One region of the Streptomyces sp. NPDC044064 genome, then DNA from elsewhere that is predicted to be linked to it. Evidence: riboswitches for the same ligand, from Rfam matches in the RefSeq annotation. Region 1 holds a riboswitch; the other holds the start of a gene.

Evidence for each region. A riboswitch is a leader RNA that binds a small molecule or an ion and turns the genes downstream of it on or off. The one in region 1 is predicted to bind S-adenosylmethionine.
Region 2: it holds a riboswitch for S-adenosylmethionine, as region 1 does, so the genes downstream of both, AC07DS_RS21550 (aminotransferase class V-fold PLP-dependent enzyme) here and AC07DS_RS28105 (amino acid ABC transporter permease) in region 1, are expected to answer to the same signal.

The regions. Positions count from the first base shown of each region.
Region 1 covers NZ_JBWKFN010000018.1:168,508-173,517, reverse strand. The annotation lists gene AC07DS_RS28115 (transporter substrate-binding domain-containing protein) at 1-237, opposite strand, end outside; gene AC07DS_RS28110 (amino acid ABC transporter ATP-binding protein) at 298-1,089, opposite strand; gene AC07DS_RS28105 (amino acid ABC transporter permease) at 1,086-2,066, opposite strand; SAM riboswitch class IV at 2,455-2,565, opposite strand; gene AC07DS_RS28100 (glutathione S-transferase C-terminal domain-containing protein) at 2,644-3,531, opposite strand; gene AC07DS_RS28095 (putative leader peptide) at 3,729-3,851, opposite strand; gene AC07DS_RS28090 (NAD(P)/FAD-dependent oxidoreductase) at 4,005-5,010, shown strand, end outside.
Region 2 covers NZ_JBWKFN010000012.1:275,690-280,699, reverse strand. The annotation lists gene qcrB (cytochrome bc1 complex cytochrome b subunit) at 1-62, shown strand, start outside; gene trpD (anthranilate phosphoribosyltransferase) at 182-1,246, shown strand; SAM riboswitch class IV at 1,333-1,449, shown strand; gene AC07DS_RS21550 (aminotransferase class V-fold PLP-dependent enzyme) at 1,610-2,971, shown strand; gene AC07DS_RS21545 (Lrp/AsnC family transcriptional regulator) at 3,007-3,288, opposite strand; gene AC07DS_RS21540 (rhomboid family intramembrane serine protease) at 3,285-4,028, opposite strand; gene AC07DS_RS21535 (hypothetical protein) at 4,182-4,421, shown strand; gene AC07DS_RS21530 (NYN domain-containing protein) at 4,459-5,010, shown strand, end outside.

The DNA.
Region 1 (5,010 bases):
CTTCCGGACGGAGGCGGGCAGTTCGGCGCTGATGGACTTCACCTCTGAGACCTTCAGCTCGGTCTGCCTGGCCGCGCCGTTGGACACCCGGCCCACGGTCACCGTGCCGGCCGGGTCGGTCGTCGTGGCGGCCTCGCTGTCGCCCCCGCAGGCGGCGAGTCCACCGGCGAGGGCGGCGAGAGCGGTCGCCGCGGTGAGGCCGCGTGTCAGGCTGCGTCGGGAGAACTGGGTGGGCATGGCTGTCCTTGTCGTTCGGTGGTGAGGGTGCAACAGGGGTGAAGCGGGAGGGGAGGGAGGTCAGAGGACCTTGCTCAGGAAGTCCCGGGTCCGCTCGTGCCGTGGGCGGTCCAGCACCTCGGCCGGCGGGCCCTGTTCGACGATCCTTCCGCCGTCGATGAAGACGATCCGGTCGGCGACCTCGCGGGCGAAGCCGATCTCGTGGGTGACGATGACGAGGGTGGTGCCGCTGCTCGCCAGGTCCTTGATCACGGAGAGGACCTCGCCGACGAGTTCGGGGTCGAGCGCCGAGGTCGGCTCGTCGAAGAGGATGATGCCGGGCCGCAGGGCGAGGGCGCGGGCGATGGCGACGCGCTGCTGCTGGCCGCCGGACAGCTGCCGCGGGTAGGCGCCGGTCCGGTCGCCGAGGCCGACCCGGGTGAGCAGTTCGCGCGCCAGCTCCTGCGCCTCGGGCCTGGTCAGTCTTCCGGTGGCGACGGGGGCGGCCGCGACGTTGTCGAGGACGGTCAGATGCGGGAAGAGGTTGAAGTTCTGGAAGACGAAGCCGATACGGCTGCGCTGGGCCAGGATCGCGCGCTCACTCAGCTCCCTCAGCCGGCCCCCGCTGCCGCGCCTGACGCCGATCAGCTCGCCACCGACGCTGACGTGCCCGATCTCGGGCTTCTCCAGATGGTTGACGACCCTCAGCAGCGTGGACTTGCCGGAGCCGGAGGGGCCGAGGACGACGGTGACCTCGCCGGGGCGCACGGTCAGGTCGATGCCGTCGAGGACGCGGTGGGCGCCGTACCACTTGTGGACGTCGTGGATCTCCAGCGCGGCCGGGGCCGGCTGCGGGGTCCGGGTGGTGGTCATACGGCGGCCTCCCGGCGCAGCCGGGCCCTCAGGTCGGCGAGGCCGGTGCGCGCCTTCTGCAGCGGGGTCGGCGGCAGGCCGCGGGTGGCGCCGCGGGCGAAGTACCGCTCGACGTAGAACTGGACGACGGACACGACGCTGGTCAGGAGCAGATACCAGACGGTGGCGACGAGCAGCAGCGGCACGATGTCGCCCGGGTAGGTGCTGCCCATGGTCTGCACCGAGCCGAACAGGTCGAGCAGGGAGACGTAGAACACCAGGGACGTGCTCTTGATCAGGCCGATGAGCTGGTTGACGTAGTTCGGGGTGATGGACCTCAGGGCCTGGGGGAAGACGATGCGGGTGAACTGGTAGCCCCTCGGCAGTCCGAGCGCGGCCGCCGCCTCGTGCTGGCCCTGGTCCACCGAGAGGATGCCGCCGCGTACGACCTCGGCCGCGTAGGCCGCCTCATTGAGGCTCAGGCCGACGACGGCGACCGTCAGGTCGGTGGCCAGCCTGGACTCGTCGAAGGTGAAGAAGGCCGGCCCGAAGGGGATGCCGAGGCTCAACGTCTTGTACAGCGCACTGAAGTTGTAGAGGAAGATCAGGACGACGATCAGCGGTACCGAGCGGAACAGCCAGGTGTAGGTCCAGCTCACCGCCCGCAGCACCGGGCTGCCGGAGAGCCGGCCGAGGGCCAGCAGGACGCCCCCGAGCAGGCCGAACACGGCGCTGAGCGCGGCGACTTCGAGGGTGATGCCCAGACCGTCGAGGATGACGGGGCGCAGGAACCAGTAGCGGAAGCGGTCCCACTGGTAGAAGGGGTTCGTGGCCAGTCCGTGCACGATCTGCGCGACGAACACGAGGACGACGGCGGTGACGATCCACCGGCCGGGCCGACGCAGCGGCTGAACTCGTTGTGCTGTCAGACTCTTTGATGGTGTGTCGGCTGGTCGGGCCCCGGCGAGGGACACGGCGGCGCCTGGGGGTTCACTCATGGCGGGCTCCGGCGGGAGTCGGACACCCCGGGATCACGGCGGGCCAGGAATGGGCTACGACGGCGCTACGGCACGAGGTGGCACACGGGAACGCACGGGAACCGGGGGCTGGGCGGACGACGGCACACCGCACCGGGGTGTGCGTCAGGAACGCGGGGGCTGGGAAGCGCTGAGCCGGGAAGGGCGGGGCTGGGAAGTGAGGTCAGCCCCGACAGCGGGCACGGCTGCCCGACGCGGTACACAGTGCGCTGTTGACGCGGAGGAGATCGACGGCGCGATCGGCGACGAGGAGCCCGGCGTACGGCGGTACGCAGCTCTGGGCACGGCCCGCGGCCGTCCGGAGAGCTGCGTACATGGCGTCACCTGTCACTGTTCCGGCCCCGCGGGGCCCTCGCGCTTACCGAAGTCGTCGTCCGGTCCGGTCGTCACCTGGGGCACCCCACCGCGATGCGAGGGTTGCCGGTCAGCCAGCCAGGGCTTGGCGCTGACGCTCATGACCGTTCTGTGCGGCAAGTAAAGGCAGTTGGCCGTTCGCATGTCAACGGCTGTCCGAGTAATGGACCCGCCCGACCTGCTCTCACCTGCTGGAAGTGCCCGAGGCGTCCGCGGCGTGACCCCTCCAGTCCAGGATCTGGACGGCGGCTCCGGCGGCTTCCAGCCCCCGGCAGTGCCCGTGGTGGCGGCGGGCGATCCCGTCGAGGTCCAGGTGGGCACCGAAGGCGGGGTGGGCGGCCAGGCGGCGGGCGTGACCCCAGAGCGCCTGGTGGTCTGCGATGCGGTGCACGGCGGAGGCGTCGAGGTGGCAGCGGTGCACGGTGTCCAGCTGCACCAGCGTCACCCACAACTCGACGTCCGCTGCGGTGAGTCGGCCATCGACGAGGTACTCCTCGCCCTCCAGGTACCGCTCGATCCGGCCCAGCGTGTCCAGCAGCAGATCGAGCGCGGCCGCCCGCTCTGCGGGATCGGCGTCGGCCCGTCCGGCGCGCTGCGCGGCCTCCTCGATCCCCTCGGCGCAGAGCCGTTCGACGGCTTCGATCTGGCTCTCCGTGCCGCACGGGTACAGGCTGGGGCGCCCGTTGCGGGGGAAGCGGTCCAGGTCGCGCAGGATGTCGGCGCTGTGGGTGCTGACGATGCGCCCGGACCAGTCGTCGCTGAGCACCGGCGCGAGCGCCGGTCCGGTGTAGTGGTGGGCGCTCGCCTCGTACAGCGGGCGCAGGGCGGAGTGGCCGCCGCCGGGACGGTCGGGGACGGCGGGCAGGAAGGCCACCGGACAGCTGCCGTCGAGGCCGAGGAGGCTGTGCCCGATGGCGAGGCGAAGTCCGTCGGGACAGGCGGTGGACAGATGGAGCCGGTAGCGGTGGGGCACGGCGTAGTGGCCGCTGCGCGCGTCCCGGCCGATCCGGCCCCGGAAGGCGGGGGCGGCGCGGTGCGCGGTCGGGACGGCGGCGAGCGGAGTGATGGACATGCGTCTCCCCTGGGGCGGGCGCGCGGACGTACGCGCGGCGGAAGCGTCGTCGGTCGGTGGGTGCGGAGGGGCGGTCGCGGGCCCGGTGCGGTGCGGTCGGCGGGCCCGGTTCGGTGCGGTCGGTCGGCGGGCCCGCTGAGCCATGACGGCCTGCCTCGGCCCCGCAGGCTCAACCCCGCAGGCTCAACCCCGCAGACTCAGCCCCGAGGACTGATGGCGCTGCAGACGCGCAGCAGGTCGATGTGCAGGCGGGAGGTGAGAAGTGGTGCGTACAACGGCGTACGGCCCGCTCGGCCGACCACCGTCCGGAGGCGCACCATGTTTCCCTACCTGTTCACTAGGATTCCCTCCCCTGGAGTGTCGATCCGCCGTCGTACGACGTCAAGGGGGCGTCCACGCCTGGGACTCCGGGCGGGTGACGAGGGCGGTGCGGGGGACTCCTCAGGGAGTGCAACATGTGACATAGTACTGATGTGGCGAAGCGACTGACCTGCGATGTCGTGGTCGTCGGAGCCGGAATGGTGGGCGCGGCCTGTGCGCTGTACGCCGCGCGGACCGGCCTCGACGTGACGGTGGTGGACCGCGGCCCGGTGGCCGGCGGCACCACCGGTGCCGGCGAGGGCAACCTGCTGGTCTCAGACAAGGAGCCGGGCCCCGAGCTGGAACTCGCCCTGCTGTCGGCCCGCTTGTGGGCCGAGCTGGCCGGGGAACTGGGGGCGTCGGTCGAGTACGAGCCCAAGGGCGGTGTGGTGGTCGCCTCGACGCCCGGGGCACTCGGTGCGCTGGCGGACTTCGCCGCGGGCCAGCGCGCCGCCGGTGTCACGGCCGAGCCCGTGGACCCGGCCGGACTCCACGCTCTTGAACCTCACTTGGCGCCCGGCATGGCGGGTGGCGTCCACTATCCGCAGGACGCACAGGTCATGCCCGCGCTGGCCGCCGCCCACCTGATCCGCGCCTCCGGCGCCCGCCTGCTCACCGGGTGGACCGTGACCGGGGTGCTGCGCGCGGCGGGCGGGTCGGTGCTCGGCGTCCGTACCGACCAGGGCGACATCCACGCCCCGGCGGTGGTGAACGCGGCCGGGACCTGGGGCGGCGATCTCGCCGCACTGGCGGGCGTGCACCTGCCGGTTCTCCCCCGCCGCGGCTTCGTCCTGGTCACCGAGCCGCTGCCGCGCATGGTCCGGCACAAGGTGTACGCAGCGGACTACGTGGCGGACGTGGCGAGCGACTCGGCCGCGCTCAGGACCTCGCCGGTCGTCGAGGGCACGGCCGCCGGTCCGGTCCTGATCGGCGCCACCCGTGAACGGGTGGGATTCGACCGCTCGTTGTCCCTTCCGGCGGTACGGGCGCTGGCGGCCGGTGCGATCGGACTGTTCCCCTTCCTGGAGCGGGTGTGCGCCCTGCGGACGTACGCGGGATTCCGGCCCTACCTGCCCGACCACCTCCCGGCGATCGGCCCCGACGCCCGGCTGCCCGGCC
Region 2 (5,010 bases), on a different contig from region 1:
AGATCCCGAAGCCGACTGTCGACGAGTACAAGGAGATCACGAGCGGCCACGGCCACCACTGATCCTCGCGTCGCCACACCACGCCGAAGGGCCCCGTCCGTGTTGCGGACGGGGCCCTTCGCCGTGTCCCGGGCTGGATAGGGTGGGACCACACTGTTCTTCTAGACACCCAGGAGCGGCTATGAGCGCTGTGACCCCCGCTGGAGGCGACACCGCGGCGGGCCGTTCCTGGCCCGCCCTGCTGAACGGGCTGCTGGACGGCCAGGACCTGTCCGCCGACGACACGGCCTGGGCGATGGACCTGATCATGCGCGGCGAGGCGACCGACGCGCAGATCGCCGGGTTCCTGGTGGCCCTGCGGTCCAAGGGCGAGACGGTGGAGGAGATCACCGGACTCGTGCGGACCATGTACGAGCACGCCAACGTGATCGAGGTACCCGGGCCCGCCGTCGACATTGTCGGCACCGGCGGTGACGGCGCCAAGACGGTGAACATCTCCACGATGTCGTCGATCGTCGTCGCCGGCACCGGAGCGAAGGTCGTCAAGCACGGCAACCGCGCCGCGTCCTCCGCCTCCGGGTCCTCCGACGTCCTGGAGAAGCTCGGGATCAACCTGAACCTGACCCCGAAGCGGGTGGCCGAGGTCGCCGACGAGGCCGGCATCACCATCTGCTTCGCGGTGAAGTTCCACCCGGCGCTGCGCCATGTCGCCGCGGCGCGCGGCCAGTTGGGTATCCGTACGACCTTCAACGTGCTCGGCCCGCTCACCAACCCGGCCAAGGTGCGCGCCCAGGCGGTCGGTGTCGCCGACCCCCGGATGGCGCCGATCGTGGCCGGGGTCCTCGCCGAGCGCGGCAACTCCGCGCTGGTCTTCCGCGGCGACGACGGCCTGGACGAGCTGACGACCACGTCCACCTCCAGGGTGTGGGTGGTCCGGGACGGCAAGGTCGCGGAGGAGAGCTTCGACCCGCGGGACGTCGGCATCGACCTCGTCCCCGTGGAGGCCCTGCGCGGCGCCGACGCGTCGTACAACGCGGAGGTCGCCCGCCGCGTGCTGGACGGCGAGCAGGGCCCGGTACGGGACGCGGTCCTGCTGAACTCGGCGGCCGCCCTGGTGGCCCTCGAACCGACCGGGGGCCCCCTGGCCGAGCAGCTCCGCGCCGGCATGGCCAAGGCGGCCGTGTCGATCGACTCGGGCGAGGCGAGGCGGACGTTGGAGCGGTGGGTGGCGGCCAGCAACAAGTAGCGGTCGGCTGATCGCCGTCGCGGCGGTGTCCCGGGATCCGGACAGAAGTTGCGCGGCGGCGATCGGCTCGGCTACGTTCCTGATCAGGTCATGAGTGACAGTCATGAGGCCCCGGCCGACTGTCCGGCAACCCTCCGTCCGTGGCGGGGTGCCCCGGGTGAAGACCAGGCCGTGGGCAGCGAGGTCCACGGCAAGCGCGGACCCCTCGCAAACCAGGGGTCCTGGTCGTCGAGGGAGCCTTCTGTGAGCAAGCGAATGCGATAGGGCGTAGAGCCCCGCCTCCGCGTACCCCTTTCACCTTCCCCACGTTCGAGCCGTACGCGCTCACGTGGTGGTTCCGCATTCCTCTCACAGGAGCTCGCCATGTCCGTCTTCACCGCTGCCGCCGACCAGTCCGTTTGTGCCCCTCTGCCCGTTCTGGGCGGTGACGTCACCGTCCCGCTCGTGACCGGCGGCGAAGTCACCTACGCGGCGCTCGACTACGCGGCCAGCGCCCCCGCCCTCCAGCGTGTCTGGGACGACGTGGCGGCCTACGCGCCGTACTACGGCAGCGTCCACCGCGGGGCCGGCTACCTCTCCCAGCTCTCCACCGACCTGTTCGAGAACGCCCGCAGGACGGTCGCCGAGTTCCTCGACTGCCGTGCGGCCGACCAGGTGGTCTTCACCCGCTCGACCACGGACTCCCTGAACCTCCTCGCCGCCGCCCTGCCCGCCGACTGCCAGGTCTTCGTCTTCGAGACCGAGCACCACGCCTCCCTGCTGCCCTGGCGGGACGCCCGCGTCACTTACCTCGACGCCCCGCGCACCCCGCGGCAGGCCGTCGAGACCCTGGAGCGGGCCCTCGCCGACCGTGAGCCGCACGGCCCGGCCCTGGTCTGCGTCACCGGCGCCTCCAACGTGACCGGCGAGCTGTGGCCGGTGCGCGAGCTGGCCGCCGCGGCGCACGCGCACGGCGCCCGGATCGTCCTGGACGCCGCCCAGCTGGCCCCGCACCACCCCGTGTCGGTCCAGGACCTCGACGTCGACTGGGTCGCCTTCTCCGGCCACAAGCTGTATGCCCCCTTCGGCTCCGGCATCCTGGCCGGCCGCGCCGACTGGCTGGTCGCGGCCGAGCCGTACCTGGCGGGCGGCGGCGCCAGCCGTAAGGTGACCCGGCGCGAGGACGGGGGAGTGGCCGTGGAGTGGCACGAGAGCGCCGCCCGCCACGAGGCCGGCTCCCCGAACGTCATCGGCGCCTACTCCATCGCCTCCGCCTGCAGGGCGCTGACGGAGGCCGGCTTCGACGCGCTGGTCGCCCGTGAGCAGCACCTGATCGCGAAGGTGCGGGCGGGCCTGGCCGAGGTGCCCGAGGTCCGGGTCCTCTCCCTCTTCGGGGACGACGCCCCCCGCGTCGGCGTGATCAGCTTCGTCGTGGACGGCTGGAACAGCTCCCACTTCGCCGCAGCCCTCTCCGCCGAGTACGGCATCGGCGTCCGCGACGGCCTGTTCTGCGCCCACCCCCTGGTCCGCACCCTCCTCGGCTCCGACCCCCAGACCCAGGGCGAGTGCGGCGCCCCCGAGGCCGCGCCGGGCGAGAAGTCCCTGAACGCGATCCGCGTGAGCTTCGGCGCGGGCACCCCCGACGAGCACGTGGAGCGCTTCGTCGCGGCGGTGAAGGAACTGGTGACCGAGGGCGCGAAGTGGACGTACCGCACGGAGGAGGGCCGCTGCGTCCCGGCGGTGTGAGCCTCTGAACGCCTGGTGAGGCGGTCTTCAGCCGATCAGTTGTCCAGACCGATCGAGAAGGCCGCCTCGAGGTCGTGCTGCGAGTACGTACGGAAAGCTACGTGCGTGTCCGTGGCCTCGACCCCGGGAATCTTGCTGATCCGCCCCGGAATCACGTCGGCCAGATCCTCGTGCCGGCGCACCCGCACCATGGCGATCAGGTCGTACGTACCGGTGACGGAGAAGACCTCGCTCACCGAATCCAGCGAAGCGACCTGCTCCGCGATCTCGGGGATCCGGTCCACGCTGGTCTTGATCAGGACGATCGCGGTGATCACGACGGGTTCTCTCCCTCGGGTGCCGGAGCCGGTGCGCACTCAACCTTAGTGGTACGCCGGTATCGCACCCATGCGTAACCGAACCCCACCCCGAAGCCGACCAGGTGCGCGAGGTAGGCGACCCCCGGCCCCTCGCCGGCGCGCCCCGCCGCCAGCCACTGCAGCGCCGCCCAGAAGGGCAGCACCACCCAGGCCGGGAAGCGCATCGGCAGGAAGAACAGGAACGGGAGCAGACTGGTGACACGGGCGCGGGGAAACAGATAGAGGAACGCGCCGAGAACCGCCGAGATGGCCCCGGACGCGCCCACCAGTGACTGCTCGGAGGTGGCGTTGGCGGCCGCGTAGCCCAGCAGGGCCAGGTAACCGCAGCAGACGTAGAAGAGGGTGAACTCCACCCGGCCCATTCGTTCCTCGGTCATGATCCCGAAGACGAAGAGGAAGAGCATGTTGCCGATCAGGTGCACCCAGCTGCCGTGCACGAACAGCGCGGTGACCGGGGTCAGGGCCTCCCGGACGGGTTCGTCGAACAGCCGCGCCGGGACCACCCCCCAGTGCCGGAAGTACGCGCGCTGCGCGGCCGGCAGCGCGTCCGCGGAGCCGTACACCGGAGTGAGTCCGGAGGCCGGGCCCAGGACGAAGATCAGGGAGCACACGGCGATGAGGGCGTACGTCATCGGCGCGGGGGTGTCCCGGAGCGCCCTGAGTGTGCGGCCGGCCGTCGTGCTCCAGGTGTTGATCATGACTACAGAGCATGACGTAAGGGGACGCAACCTGACAGACCGCCTCGCCGCCGCGGACGGACGGGCGGTGAGGACCCGCCAGGCCGTAGGGTTACGAGCCACACGCGTCGAGGAGCGACGCGGACCGACCCGAGAAGGAAGCGAAAAGTCACGATGACGGTTCCCCTGCCGACCGCCACGACGCGATGGCGCTGCACCCTCTGCGGCAACCTCACCCGCTTCGACGTGACCCGCTCGTCGAAGGTCGTCGAGTACGTCCACCTCGACCTCGCCGGTGAGCCGACGGTCGAGGAGCGCGAGGTGGTCAGTGAGACCATCGACTCGGTGCGCTGCCGCTGGTGCAACGCGGTGGACCAGGTGGAACTCGTGGACAGGCCGGGCGCCGGCTCCTGAGCGGAGCGGGCCCCGTACAGGTATTGGGGTGTGACGGATGGTGGAGACCGCAGGCGGGGGGCCGGGCGACGGCACCGCTGAGGTGCTTGACCGTCCGCTGCCCGACGGAGTGCGCCGACGGGTCGTGCAGATCGTCTCGGACGGATTCGGCGGCCTGACCCTGGCGGAACTGCCCGCCCAATTGCGGCAGTATGCCCGGTTCGCACCGAACCGGCGGGCCAAGTTCGCCGGGAACGCGATGGCGGCCGCACTGGAGACCGATCCGCTCTTCCGGCAGCGGATCGGAGAGAAGTTCAGAGAGGCGCAGCCGGAGCTGTCCGGCGCCCTCGACTCCGGCTCGCCGCCCCCGGCCGCGGACCCGCTCGACGTGGCGGCCGCGGCCTACGTACTGCGTCCGGCGGGCTGGGTGAAGCTGGTCACCGCGGCCGGCGAGGAGGCCCAGCGGGCGGACGCCGAGCGGGCCGACGAGGAGAGCCGGGCCGAGCTGGAGCGGCTGCGCGAGGAACTGGCCGAGGCCCGGGCACAGACCCGGACCGAGACCGAACGGCTGCGCGGCGAAGCGGAGTCGGCGAAGAAGGAAGCGGAGTCG